Regions from separate parts of the Cyanobium sp. Aljojuca 7D2 genome, predicted to be linked through region 3. Evidence: predicted binding sites of a transcription regulator. Region 3 holds the regulator's gene; each other region holds the start of a gene.

Region 1 (4,670 bases), on a different contig from region 3:
AAACCGCCGATGCAGATCAGATAAGGCATCAAGGCGCGCAGGGCGGGTTGCAGGCGGCGCGATCTGGCGGGTCGTCTGGAGCGGGGTGCAGGGCTGAGGGTGGTCATCGTGGACGTGAAGAACGACAGGGCGGTCCCCCTCGACCGGGGCAGATGCGGTCGCGGGGGCTGTGATGGATGGCACTGGCGCTGAGAGGGGAGCCCGCAGGTCCCCGGCAACGCTCAGCTCAGGGCCTTGATCTTGAGGCCGTCGAGATAGGCCTTCGGGTTTTCGGGATCGAACACCACGCCGTCGAAGAAGGTTTCCTTGCCGCGGGAATCGCTGGCGGGGATCGCAGCCTGCTGGCCGATGGCCGTAGCCGCTTCCTTCCAGAGGTCAGCGCGGTTCACCTTGTTCACCAGGGCATCGATGTCGGTGTTGGCCGGCAGGTAGCCCCAGCGCATGTCCTCGGTCACGAACCAGGCGTCGTGGCTCTTGTAGGGGAAGGAGGCGTTCTCGCTCCAGAAGCGCATTTTCAGCGGGCTGTTCTTCACAACCCGACCATCGCCGTAGTCGATGTCGCCGGCGAGGCGGGGCTTGATGTCAGCCACGCTGGCTTTGAAGTACTTGTCTTTTGCGGTGATTTCGCACAGTTCGTTGAGGTTGGCAGGGTCTTCGCACCACATCTGGGCTTCCTGCACAGCCATCAGCAGAGCCTTGGCGGCCTTGGGGTTCTGATCCACCCAGTCGGCGCGCATCGAGAAGGCTTTCTCGGGGTGGAATTTCCACAGCTCACCGGTCACGGCGGCGGTGTAGCCCAGCTTCTTGTTCACCAGCCGCTGGTTCCACGGTTCACCCACGCAGAAGGTGTCCATGGTTCCGGTCTGCATGTTGGCCACCATCTGCGGCGGGGGCACCACCACGAGGTCGGCATCTTTGTTCGGGTCGATGCCGTTGGCGGCCAGCCAGTAGCGCATCCACAGGTCGTGGGTGCCGCCGGGGAAGGTCACGGCCGCCTTGAACTTCTTGCCCTTGCCGCTCGCTTGCTGAGCTGCCTTGGTCAGACCGGCCTTGTTGTCGATGGTGAGCTTGTCGGCGAGGAAGTCTTTCGACACCGACAGGCCCTGACCCTGCAGATTGAGCCGCGCCAGGGTGTACATCGGCAGCGGCTGTTTGCTCTTGGTGATGGTGCCGGCGGTGAGCAGCAGCGGCATGGGTGAGAGGATGTGAGCGCCGTCGATGCCGCCCTTGGCGCTGCCCAGCTCGAGGTTGTCGCGGGTCACGGCCCAGGAGGTCTGCTTCACGACCTTCACGTCGGGCATGCCGTGCTTGGCGAAGAAACCCTTCTCCTTGGCGATGATCAGCGGGGCCGCGTCGGTGAGGGCGATGAAGCCCAAAGTGGCGCCCGCCACTTCAGGTGCATCCGCGCCGGACGCTGTGCTGGCGGTGGGGGGTTTTTTGCTGCTACCACCGCAGGCGGCAAGCCACAGGGCCCCCGCAGCTGAGCCGGCGGCCGTGATCAGAAATTTGCGGCGGGACAGATTGGACATGGATGGGACTGGTGCGTGAAGGGCTCGTCGCCAAACAAACAGCCGCCCTCCACCCAGCAATGGCGGGCGGAAGACGGCATGGGCGGCTGGTGCTGGTGTTGGCGCACAAGCTGACCAACAGGGACAGATCACCATGGCAGCCGTGACCCTGAAGGTTGCCGTTGTTACGGATCCGGGGATTGAGGGGTGCCGCTTGAGCTCAGGAGCTGGCGCAGGCGCTCGCCACTGCGGGCTGCCAGAAAGGCGCTGGCCTGCGCGAGGGCTTCCGTCAGTGAGCTGAACTGGTCGGACAACCAGAGGTAGGCACCCACGTTCCAGAGCAGGGCGTTGACCAGAGGGCCCTCCCCCCGAAGGGCAGCCCCAGCCTGCACCCGCCAGGTGTCCAGATCGCTCCAGGGCAGCTCATCGCTGTGCAAGCCATGGTCGCGGGGGTGGACCAGGATGCGCTCCGGTTCCCGGCCCTGGCGCAGCCGGGCCGTGATGCCGGCCCGGGAGGTGGGCAGATCCGTGGATCCCTCCAGTCCCTTGACGGTGAGAACGTCCGTTTCACCGGCGGCGGCCAGGGCTTCCCAGGCCCGGCTCTCGGTGGGTGGATGCACGAAGCCGCTCACCAGCAGGTGGTCGCCGCGATGGGGCGTCCACAGCAGCTCCAGGCTGGCCACCGGTGGGCGTTTGCCGATTTCGTCGCGGGCCGGCAGCAACCGTTCGGCGGCGGGGAAGTGATCGGGTTGGTGGCTGAGGGCGAGGTTGTGATCGGTCAACCGCTGCTGCAGGGCGGCCAGGCTCAGCCCGCGCCACTCGATCCCGAGCGCCGCGAACAGCTCCGCCAGGGTGATGCCGAATTTCACCGGCATCGGTTGGCCGCCGTGGAGCACCACCGGCAGCCCGGCGCTGGCCAGCACCAGGGCGATCAGCGGCAGCAAGGGAGCTGTGCGGCTGCGGCCGTCGTAGGGCACGCCGAAGCAGAGGGCCCGCCGCCCCGGTGTCTCCAGCACCGGGCCATGGCTGCGGTAGCTGTCGAGCATGCCGGTCAGTTCGATCGGCAGGGGTCGGCGGATCCGGTGGGCGATCAGGAACGCCCCCAGCTGGGCGTCACTGGCCAGGCCCTGCAGCATCAGGTGCATCGCCTCGCGGGCTTCCTCGCGGCTGAGGCCCGTGCTGGTGTGCTCGCCGCTGCCCACCTTGCCGATCAGCTCCCGGAAGCGGGCCCGTTCGGGACCGAGAGCCTCCAGCTGGCGCTGGCGGCGGTCATCGGTCAACGGATCAGTTGGTAGCGGTTGCAACACGGCAGGCGGGTGTGACGGCGGACGATGCAACGGTCTCCTGAAAGGAGATCCTCGGTTACCGGGTGGCTCCGCTGTGCTGGCCGCCACCTTTCCAATCCGATTCCAGCGGCGCAGCCCTCATTGGCGTTTGCTCGGACCCCCGTCGTTGCACTGGTGCGACGGGATCCCCGAGGCCCTTGTTGTTGCTGCACTTGTCATGACCCGCTCATCGGCTCCCCTCGCCGAGTCCCCGGCTGCCCTCACCAAGATCGAGCAGGCCAAGGCCGAGCTCTGCGGACTGGAGCTGGCACCGCGCCTTGCGGAGCTGGGCCGCCAGGGCTGGGAAGCGCTCGATGAGGCCACGCTCACGATCCGGCTCAAGTGGCTGGGCATCTTTTTCCGCCCGGTCACGCCCGGGCGCTTCATGGTGCGGCTGCGCCTGCCCAACGGTGTGATCACCACTGAGCAGCTGGCGGCGCTGGCTGAGGCTGTCGACCGTTGTGGTGAGCACGGCAGCGCCGACCTCACCACCCGCCAGAACATCCAGCTGCGGGGCCTGCTCCTGGAGGACATGGCACCCTTGATGGGGGAGCTGGAGCGGGTCGGCCTCACCAGCCGCCAGTCGGGCCACGACAACCCGCGCAACGTCACCGGCAATCCCCTGGCCGGCATCGACCCCGAGGAGATCGTCGACACCCGGCCCCTGGTGGATGCCATCCAGGCGGCCCTGCTGGGTCCGGCCGGCCCGCGCAACCTGCCCCGCAAGTTCAACGTGGCCGTCGGCGGCGCTCCCGACAGCTTTCTCCTCCACAACGACCTGGCCTTCCTGCCGGCCCACCACAACGGCGCGCTGGGCTTCACGGTGATGGTGGGCGGTTTCTTCTCGGCCCAGCGCAACGAACTGGCGATCCCGCTGGGGCTGTGGCTGCCGGCCGAGCAGCTACCCGGCTTCACCCTGGCGGTGCTGCGCCACTACGAGCGCTCCGGCAATCGCCAGCAGCGCAACAAGAGCCGGTTGATGTATCTGATCGACCAGCTGGGTGTGGAGAGCTATCGCCAGGCGGTGCTCAGCACCTGGGCGGAGCTGGCCGCTGAGCTGGGGCAGGGCCAGGCCGGTGATCCCGCCACCGCTGCCGCCCACGACGGCAGCCATCTGGTGACCCGGGCGCCCCGCGATGGCCTGGGTGTGCAATCTCAAAAGCAGCACGGCCTGCACTGGGCGGGGCTGCATGTGCCGATGGGGCGCCTGGATGCCGAGGGGATGGTGGAGCTGGCCCGGCTGGCCCGCATCTATGGCAGCGGCGAGCTGCGCCTCACCGAGGCCCAGAACGTGCTGATCGTGAATGTGCCCGGCGAGGGTGTGGAGGCCCTGCTGGCCGAACCGCTGCTGCAGCGCTTCCGCCTCGATCCCTCACCCCTGCAGGCCGAGGCGGTGAGCTGCACCGGCAACGCCTATTGCAGCTTCGCCCTGATCCCCACCAAGGGAGCGGCCCAGGCGGTGCTGGAGGAGCTGGAGCAGCGCGTTGAGCTGCCCCATGCGGTGCGGATGCACTGGACTGGCTGCCCCAACGCCTGCGGCCAGCCCTACATGGGCCAGATCGGTCTGATGGGTGCCAAGGCCCGCAAGGACGGCGAGATGGTGGAGGCTGCCAAGATTTTTCTGGGCGGGTCAATGGACACCGAGCCGAAGCTGGCCGAGCTGCATGACAAGGGCGTGCCGCTCAGCGACCTGCCGGATGTGCTCGAGCAGTTGCTCGTGGAGCGCTTCGGCGCCCGCCGCCGGCCAATGCCAGCGTGAATTGTTGATCCAGCCTCTCCGGGGCCAGATCCAGCACCGCAGCCTCTCCGTTTTGCCAAGCTTTCCTGACCCGGCGGT
Region 2 (4,670 bases), on a different contig from region 3:
CCCGAGGTCAGCGTGGGCGACAAGGTGCTCTACAGCAAGTACGCCGGTACCGACATCAAGCTGGGCAGCGACGAATTCGTGCTGCTCTCCGAGAAGGACATCCTCGCCATCGTCAACTGAGCTGATCCTGCGCGCCAAGCGATCACCTGAGGTGGTCGCTTAAGCCCGTTTCCGATTCACGAACCAACCCCATACCGACATCGCCTTCCATGGCTAAGCGCATCATCTATAACGAGAACGCCCGCCGGGCCCTCGAAAAAGGCATCGACATCCTGGCTGAGGCCGTTGCCGTCACCCTCGGTCCCAAGGGCCGCAACGTGGTGCTGGAGAAGAAGTTCGGCGCTCCCCAGATCATCAACGACGGCGTCACCATCGCCAAGGAGATCGAGCTCGAGGATCACATCGAGAACACCGGCGTCGCCCTGATCCGCCAGGCCGCCTCCAAGACCAACGACGCCGCCGGTGACGGCACCACCACCGCCACGGTGCTGGCTCACGCCATGGTTAAGGCGGGCCTGCGCAACGTGGCCGCCGGCGCCAACGCCATCACCCTCAAGAAGGGCATCGACAAGGCTTCCGACTTTCTCGTCGGCAAGATCAAGGAGCACGCCAAGCCGATCTCCGACTCCAGCGCCATCGCCCAGGTGGGCACCATCTCCGCCGGCAACGACGAAGAGGTGGGCTGCATGATCGCCGACGCCATGGACAAGGTCGGCAAGGAAGGCGTGATCTCCCTCGAAGAAGGGAAATCGATGACCACCGAGCTGGAGGTCACCGAGGGCATGCGCTTCGACAAGGGCTACATCTCGCCCTACTTCGCCACCGACACCGAGCGGATGGAAGCGGTGCTCGAGGAGCCCTACATCCTGCTCACCGACAAGAAGATCGGTCTGGTGCAGGACCTGGTGCCCGTGCTCGAGCAGATCGCCCGCACCGGCAAGCCTCTGCTGATCATCGCCGAGGACATTGAGAAGGAAGCCCTCGCCACCCTGGTGGTGAACCGCCTGCGCGGTGTGCTCAACGTGGCGGCTGTGAAGGCGCCTGGCTTCGGCGATCGTCGCAAGGCCATGCTCGAGGACATCGCCGTTCTCACCAACGGTCAGCTGATCACCGAGGACGCCGGCCTCAAGCTGGAGAACGCCAAGCTGGAGATGCTGGGCACCGCCCGCCGCATCACCATCAACAAGGACACCACCACCATCGTGGCCGAGGGCAACGAGGTGGCCGTGAAGGCCCGCTGCGAGCAGATCCGCAAGCAGATGGACGAAACCGACTCCTCCTACGACAAGGAGAAGCTGCAGGAGCGTCTGGCCAAGCTGAGCGGCGGTGTGGCCGTGGTCAAGGTGGGCGCTGCCACCGAGACCGAGATGAAGGACAAGAAGCTGCGCCTGGAAGACGCCATCAACGCCACCAAGGCGGCCGTTGAAGAAGGCATCGTTCCGGGTGGTGGCACCACCCTGGCCCACCTGGCTCCCGCCCTCGAAGAGTGGGCCAAGGCCAACCTGTCCGGCGAGGAGCTGATCGGCGCCCACATCGTGGCTTCCGCCCTCACCGCGCCCCTGATGCGCATCGCCCAGAACGCAGGCGTCAACGGCGCTGTGGTGGCTGAGAACGTGCGCAACAAGCCCTTCAACGAGGGCTACAACGCCGCCACTGGTGAGTACGTCGACATGCTGGCCGCCGGCATCGTGGACCCCGCTAAGGTGACTCGCTCCGGGCTGCAGAACGCGGCTTCGATTGCCGGCATGGTGCTCACCACCGAGTGCATCGTGGCCGACATGCCCGAGAAGAAGGACGCAGCTCCTGCCGGCGGCGGCATGGGCGGTGGTGACTTCGACTATTGATCTCTTCTTAGATCAACGGTCGATTCCCGATTCTTCCGATCCAACGTCGAGCGCCCCTGCGGGGGCGCTTTTTTGTTGCCGCGGTGCGACGTGCCTGTATCGGTTCACACCAAAAGGGCGACTTTGGTAGCTGTTGCTACGGGTTGTCGCGGGGTGGCTGGCCAGGGTGCGGAGACCGTTCAGGCATTGCCTTGGCCTCCACACCGCTTCTTCTGCTGGTTGATCCGGCCCTGCGCAGTGCCAACAACGGCTTCGTGCTGACCAGCGCTGCGCTCGTGCTGATGATGACGCCGGCTCTGGCCCTCTTTTATGCCGGCTTTGTGCGCAGCCGCAACGTGTTGAACACGATGGTGATGAGCTTCGCGGCCATGGGTCTGGTCAGTGTGCTCTGGGTGCTGTTCGGCTACAGCCTTGCCTTCTCGCCCGGCCAGGGCGTGTGGGCTCCCTTTATTGGAGGGCTGCAGTGGGCGGGTTTGAGCAACTGGTCGGCGCCCTATGGAGATGGTCAGCTCAGTCAGGGTGCGGTGGCCTTCTTTCAACTCACCTTCGCGATCATCACGCCGGCGCTGATCTCCGGGGCGGTGGTCGAGCGCATGAATTTCCGGGCCTGGCTGGCCTTTGTGCTCCTCTGGAGCACGTTCGTCTACCTCCCCCTCGCCCACATGGTGTGGGGGCCTGGTGGTTTTCTGGGGCCTGAGGGCCTGGGTGCTCTCGATTTTGCCGGCGGCCTGGTGGTGGAGATGGCCTCAGGGGTGGGCGCTGCGGTCACCGCAGCGGTGGTGGGACGTCGCCGCAACTATCCCGCTCACAACTCGCCTCCCCACAACGTGCCGTTCATCCTCCTCGGGGCTGGACTGCTGTGGTTCGGTTGGTTTGGCTTCAACGGTGGCAGTGGCCTGGTGGCCGGCAATCTCGCGTCGTTGGCGTGTCTCACCACCAATTCCGCCGGAGCTGCGGCAGCTCTGGGCTGGATGGTGATCGAAACCTTGCAGCGCGGTAAGCCCACGGCCGTCGGCGTGGCTACCGGTGCCGTTGCAGGTCTTGTGGCGATTACCCCGGCGGCGGGCTTTGTGAGCCCGATCAGTGCCCTGGTGATCGGGTTCGCGGCGTCGCTGGTGTGTAACTGGGCCCTGCAGCTGAAGAACCGCTCAGGCCTGGATGACAGCCTCGACGTGCTGCCGGTTCATGGTGTGGCGGGGTTGCTCGGCATCGTGTTGACGGGGGTGTTTGCTGTGAAGGCGGTAAACCCTGCCGGAGCCGATGGCTTGGTAGCCGGAAGTGCTGCTCAGCTGCTGATTCAGCTCAAGGCCGCTGGATTCACGCTGCTGTGGGTGGGGGTGGGCACCTTCGTGATCCTGCAGATTCTGCGGATGCTGATGCCGCTGCGGGCCAGCGAAACCGATGAACGCCAGGGCCTCGACATCAACGCCCATGGCGAGGAGGCCTACAACACCGAGTTCACGGTGTGATGCCTAGCTTTTGGCGGCGCTCTTGGCGTCAGGTTTGAAGGTGAGGGCCACACCGTTGTTGCAGTAGCGCTTACCGGTGGGCTTGGGGCCGTCACCGAACACGTGCCCTTGGTGGCCGCCACAGCGCTTGCAGTGGTATTCGGTGCGGGGGACGAGCAGTTTGAAATCCACCTGGGTGGCGATGGCGTTGGGCAGGGGCTGCCAGAAGCTCGGCCAGCCCGTGCCGCTGTCGTATTTGGCCTTGGAGCTGAACAGGGGCAGGGCGCAGCCGGCACAGAGGAAGGTGCCGGCCCGCTTTTCGCCGTTCAGGGCGCTGGAGAAGGGGCGTTCGGTGCCCTCCCGCCGCAGCACCTGATAGGCGGCGGGGCTTAGCCGCTGTTTCCAGGCGGCATCACTGAGCTGCCAGGTTGGATCCTGGGCCTTGGAGGCGGCGTTGGCTCGGGAGGCCCCGCCGAAGAAAGCTCCCAGGCTGGATCCCAATCCCACCAGCAGGTTGCGGCGCGGCATCGACATCGCGGTCTCAGCTCAGCCAGCCGGCGCTGAGCACCACGGCCAGTCCGAGAAAGATGGCCAGCAGGGTCCAGCTGATGCGGTTGAGCGTGGCTTCGGCGCTGCGGGCACTGGTGAACATCGAGCCCCCGCTGGCAGCGAGCCCACCCATGCCATCGCCCTTGGGGCTATGCAGCAGCACGCTGATGATCAGCAACACGCCACTGCCGATCCACACCCATGACAGCACCGACGTGATCACAGTTGTTTCCCTGGTGAGCGCAGGCTAGACGCCCAGGGTCTGGGGGATGCGGCTGGTGTCGGCGGTGCTGCCGGCGGGCAAGACCAGCGACGCGCCGCTCATCGTTGCTGGTTTCGGCAGGTTCAGGATTTCGAGGATGGTCGGGGCGATGTCGGCCAGCCCGCCTTGGTCGCGCAGCAGCACATTGGTGCCATGGCCGGGCAGTTTGCGCTTTTCGCCCTCCACCAGGATCACGGGCACCGGGTTGGTGGTGTGGGCGGTCCAGGGGCGGCCATCGGGCCCTTCCATCGTCTCGGCGTTGCCGTGGTCGGCGGTGATCAACAGGGTGCCACCCATGCGATTGGTGGCCTCCATCAGCCGGCCCACGCAGGCATCCACGGTGCTGATCGCTTCTGTGGTGGCCTCCATTTTGCCGGTGTGGCCCACCATGTCGGGATTGGCGTAGTTGATCACCACCAGGGAATAGATGCCCTTTTGGATCGCAGCGATGCAGCTGTCGGTGAGTTGGCTCGCCGACATGGCGGGGGATTGGTCGTAGGTGGCGACGCGGGGTGAGGGCACCAGATGGCGGTCTTCGCCGGGGAAGGCCTGCTCGATCCCCCCATT
Region 3 (4,670 bases):
TCTGCAGGAGTGGTGTTGACAATGATGCCAAGCCGCGCATAGGTGCTCTTGCCCAGACAGATCACGGTGATATTGGGTGGCACCTTCATCTTCTCCAGCGCCACCCCTAGCCCGTAGGAATGGGCCGGCAGGATGAAATAGGCGCCATCTTCATCTTCATGCAGGGGCGCTGGCTCAAGGTTGGCCGGATTGAACCTCTTGGGGTTCATGATTGTGCCGGGCACGTGCCGGAAGATCAGAAACTCCTTCGCCGACAGCCGCAGGTCGTAGCCATAGGACGAGCAGCCGTAGCTGAGCACCGGCGAGCTGGCGGTGTCGGGATCCAGGTGACGCACCAGGCTCGACTGGAAAGGCTGCAGCATTCCGGCAGCGGCCTGCTCGTTAATCCAGCGATCGTTCTTGAGCATTAGAGACCTCGACGCAGCTGGGTGACCTGGTCGGCCATCGCCATCAGCTCAGAAGCCATGGCCGGACCGGTCAGGATGACATCCAGATGGGCCGGCCGGCGATCGAGGGTGGCCACGACGTCGGCCTTGTTGATGTAGCCCAGCTCCACCGCCAGACCCAGCTCGTCGAGCACCATCAGATCCACAGCGCCACTGAGCAACTGCTCACGGCTGAAGGCCCACACCTGGCGCACCGCCTCCACCGACTCCTGATCCTGGTCGGCGGCCCGCTCCGAGAGGCAGGCGGGCACCCCGGGCCGCAACCACTGCAGACGGCCACAAAGCCAAAGGCTGCTCTCCAGCCCCTGATCCACGCCACCCTTGAGAAACTGGCTCACCAGCACCCGACTGCCCAGCCCGGCGGTGCGCAAGGCCTGGCTGAGCACCGCACCGAAACTGCCCCGGAACGGAGCCGTGTGGATCTGGAGCAGGCCCTCCTGCTGGGCCACCAAACGGAGCACGGGAGCCGGAGAGACCGCCGCCAGGGGGCGATGGCCCGGGCGCTGGGGAGCGTGCTGGACCCCAGGAAAACCCGCTCCGGTTCCGGAGGTCAGACCTGGGACGGGCAAGCTGGCGGTCATGGACACCGAGTCAGGACAAGGGGCAGGACGAACGGGGACGCGACACCCCACCAGGGGAGTCGCGGCTGCGCCCCCCGAGGACCTGAATGTAGCGGGATCGGACCGTTCCACAAGCGAATGACACCATCCCTGGTGGAAACATCCGTACTGCTGCGCCCAAAACCAGCCAGGGGCAACAGCAAGGCGACGGCAAATCGTGTGCGTTGCTACAGGGGCACCCCCGGGTGATCCTTAGGGTCCGGCCACTTGCCTAAGCCACGATGGTTGGCGCCACCCACGGATTCAGCCGTACCGCCGCCACCCCATCGACCGGGGCCCCAGGGGTGGTGGCCGGCATGGGCAGCGCTGGCCAGGCCAGTCCCACCCTGCTGGAGGTGATCCGCGGGCTGGCCGGCAGCAGCGTCGAGACGATCGAACGGGGCAAAACGATCTTTTTCCCCGGCGATCCAGCCGAACGGGTGTACCTGCTGCGCCGCGGCGCGGTGCGGCTCTCGCGCGTCTACGAATCCGGCGAAGAAATCACCGTGGCCCTGCTGCGGGAAAACAGTCTGTTTGGGGTGCTGTCCCTGCTCACGGGTCAGCGCTCAGACCGCTTCTATCACGCAGTGGCCTTCACCAGGGTCGAGATGGTGACCGCTCCAGCCACCTCGGTGCGGCGCGCCATCGAGCAGGACGCCAGCGTCGGGCTGCTGCTGCTGCAGGGCCTCTCCTCACGGATCCTGCAAACCGAAACGATGATCGAAACCCTCACCCACCGGGACATGAGCTCGCGGCTGGTGAGCTTTCTGCTGGTGCTCTGCCGCGACTTCGGCGTTCCCAGCAGCGAGGGCATCACCATCGATCTGCGCCTGTCCCACCAGGCCATCGCCGAAGCCATCGGCTCCACGCGCGTCACGATCACCCGCCTACTGGGGGATCTACGCAACGACGGCCTGGTGCAGATCGACCGCAAGAAAATCACCGTCTTTGACCCGATTGCCCTGGCCAAACGCTTCAGCTGAGCGCTTCGGCTGAGGGGCAGGGATACTGGGGCCCGTTCGCAGACGCACGTGACCGGCTGGCTGCTGATCTTGGCGCTGCTGACCCTGGGGGGAGTGCTCTCCACCCTTGGTGACCGGCTGGGCAGCCGGGTTGGCAAGGCGCGCCTCAGTCTGTTCAAGCTGAGGCCCCGACGCACCGCGGTGTTGATCACGGTGCTCACCGGCAGCCTGATCAGCGCGGTCTCGCTGGGGCTGATGCTGCTGGTCAGTGAGCGCCTGCGCACGGGTCTGTTCGAGCTCGATCGGCTGGAGGATCGTCTGCAGAGCAGCCGTCGCCAGCTGGCCAGCAGTCAGGCCCAACTGGCCACCAGCCAGCAAGAGCTCAACCGGGCCGAACAGGGGAAACGGGATGCGCAACAGCGGTTCGAACAGGCCCAGGCCCGGGCCAATCAGCTGCGTCAGGAACTGGCTCCGCTGGTTGCCCAACGCAACAGCCTGGAGGTGGAACGCACCCGGCTCAGCCGTGAGGTGCAAGCCCGCGACGCTGACATCCGCCGCACCGAAACCGAACTGGCCCAGGTGCACCGCCGCATTGCCGCAGGCGCCCAAGAACTCAAGGATCTGGAGAGCAACCTGATTGCCCTGCGCCGCGGCGATGTGGTGATCACCAGCGCTCAGACCTTGGCCAGCGCCAAGGTGACCCTGGAGCGGCCCGAGCAGGCAAGCTCCGTGATCACGGCCCTGCTGCAGCAAGCCAACCTCACCGCGTTCCGGCGGGTGTTGCCTGGCCAACCGGTCGACCGCCAAATCCTGCTGGTGCCCAAGAGCGACATCGCCAAATTGGAAGGCCTCCTGGCCAAACCCGGCAGCTGGGTGGTGAGCATCCTGTCGGCCGCCAACGTGTTGCGGGGTGAGCGCCAGGTGCTCGCCTTCCCCGACCTCCGCCCAAACCGGGCTGTCGTCAAGGCCGGCGAGGTGTTGGCCAGCACCACCATCGAAGGCGACCTCAGCAGCCTGGAAGCGATCAATCGCCGGCTCAACCTGCTGTTGGCGGCGGCCTATGCCAAGGCCCAACGCCAGGGCACCGTTGCGGAGGGCCTGCAGTTTGATGCGGCCCGTTTGAGCCAACTGGGCCGCGATCTGAGCGAAAGGCCAGCGGGCCAGGTGGCGCAACTGGAAGCCTTGGTCGTGCGCGATGCCGACACCCCCGACCCGATTGCGGTGGACGTGCGCTGGCTGCGACCTGGCGCGCCGGCCGGCGATGGCCCAGGCCCCCGACGGCCATGACGGCGGGCTTGATCGCGGGGCTCGATCCCGGCCGCAGCAAATGTGGCCTGGTGCTGGCCGATCTAGCGCAAGCCCTCGTTCTGGAGGCGGCGATCCTGCCCCCCGAGGCAAGTCGGGCCCAGCTCCAGGCCTGGCAACACCAGGGGCTGACCCGGGTGGTGGTGGGCAACGGCACCAGCAGTGGCACCTGGCGCGGCCAGCTGGCCGCACTGGCCCTGGAGCTGGAGCTGGTCGACGAGCACGGCAGCACCCTGGCCGCCCGCGATCGCTACTGGGAGCTGTATCCAGCCAGCGGTTGGTGGCGGCTGCTGCCGGCAGGTCTGCGGCTGCCCCGCCGCGACATCGACGATGTGGTGGCCCAGCTGTTGGTGGAGCGTCACAGCGGCTTACGGCTGCAGCGGCCCACTCCGGAGGTGCGCCGCTGCCTGCAGGGCCTCAGAAGCGAGCCCGCACCGTGAAGGCATAGTCGCCTCCTGGCTCCAGTTGGTAATCCACCTTGAGCAGATAGCGCAGCAGGGCGTCCTGGATCAGGGCCCGGCCCAACGACGGCTCCACGCTGAGCTCACCGCGATCGAAGGCCCAACGAAACCTCCACTGATAGCCACCGGCGCTCACCTCCCCCTCCAGCACCCGCTGGCTGAAGCTCTGGTGCAGCACCCGCAGCTGGGCCGTGGTGGAGGGAAGGCGCGCCATGGCGTCAGGTTGCCGCGCCTTCCGGCTGGAAACTGTTGAGACGGTTACCGGCTCGCTCCAGCCCGAGGCGCTGGATCAAGCCGATGCCGGCCTCCACCTCGGCCAGCACCGCCTCAAGCAGGGGCTGCTCGGCCGCGCTGAATCGCCCCAGCACGTGGCCCACGGTGCGGGCGCGGCGTTCAGCCGGGTCGTGGCCCGGAGCGCCAATGCCGATGCGCAAACGCGGGAAGTCTTGGGTGCCCAGATGGCTGATCGTGCTGCGCAGGCCGTTATGGCCGCCGGCACTGCCAGAGGCCCGCAAGCGCAACTTGCCGAGGGGCAGATCCATGTCATCCACCACCACCAGCAGCTGGGAGGTCTCCAAACCAAACCAGTCGAGGGCGGCCCGGATCGAGCGCCCGCTGTCGTTCATGTAGGTCTGGGGCATCAACAGCCGCAGGCGCATCGCCCCCTGGCCCACCTCCGCCAGCAGACCATGCAACTTGGGCTGCTGGCGAAACGCGACGCCCCCGGCACCGGCGAGTCGCTCCAACGCCATAAAACCAACGTTGTGCCGCGTTGCGGCGTATTTGGAGCCAGGATTGCCCAAGCCCACCAGGAGCTGCAACGGCGCAGCAGACTCCGGAAAACCTGAGCTCACGACAAATCAGGCCGCCGGACGCGCATCCGACGGACCATCAGGC

What was found. The regulator NtcA, encoded in region 3, controls nitrogen genes in cyanobacteria. The targets are predictions, from matches to a motif close to GTANCNNNNGNTAC.
Region 1: KBY57_RS03365 (anthranilate phosphoribosyltransferase family protein) is a predicted target of NtcA. The motif match lies at 2,800-2,813, and genes of this name have one in related genera.
Region 2: KBY57_RS09695 (ammonium transporter) is a predicted target of NtcA. The motif match lies at 1,971-1,984, and genes of this name have one in related genera.

Annotation. Positions count from the first base shown of each region.
Region 1 is NZ_JAGQCX010000002.1:209,091-213,760, reverse strand. Features, by position in the region: gene ntrB (nitrate ABC transporter permease) at 1-107, opposite strand, end outside; gene KBY57_RS03370 (CmpA/NrtA family ABC transporter substrate-binding protein) at 222-1,529, opposite strand; gene KBY57_RS03365 (anthranilate phosphoribosyltransferase family protein) at 1,694-2,788, opposite strand; gene KBY57_RS03360 (ferredoxin--nitrite reductase) at 3,012-4,592, shown strand.
Region 2 is NZ_JAGQCX010000008.1:74,553-79,222, reverse strand. Features, by position in the region: gene groES (co-chaperone GroES) at 1-120, shown strand, start outside; gene groL (chaperonin GroEL) at 210-1,844, shown strand; gene KBY57_RS09695 (ammonium transporter) at 2,036-3,313, shown strand; gene msrB (peptide-methionine (R)-S-oxide reductase MsrB) at 3,317-3,820, opposite strand; gene secG (preprotein translocase subunit SecG) at 3,834-4,064, opposite strand; gene gpmI (2,3-bisphosphoglycerate-independent phosphoglycerate mutase) at 4,089-4,670, opposite strand, start outside.
Region 3 is NZ_JAGQCX010000005.1:126,010-130,679, reverse strand. Features, by position in the region: gene dcd (dCTP deaminase) at 1-407, opposite strand, end outside; gene KBY57_RS07285 (cob(I)yrinic acid a,c-diamide adenosyltransferase) at 407-1,027, opposite strand; gene ntcA (global nitrogen regulator NtcA) at 1,288-2,028, shown strand; gene KBY57_RS07275 (DUF3084 domain-containing protein) at 2,077-3,294, shown strand; gene KBY57_RS07270 (resolvase) at 3,291-3,752, shown strand; gene KBY57_RS07265 (DUF3146 family protein) at 3,730-3,987, opposite strand; gene pth (aminoacyl-tRNA hydrolase) at 3,992-4,627, opposite strand; gene KBY57_RS07255 (TatA/E family twin arginine-targeting protein translocase) at 4,634-4,670, opposite strand, start outside.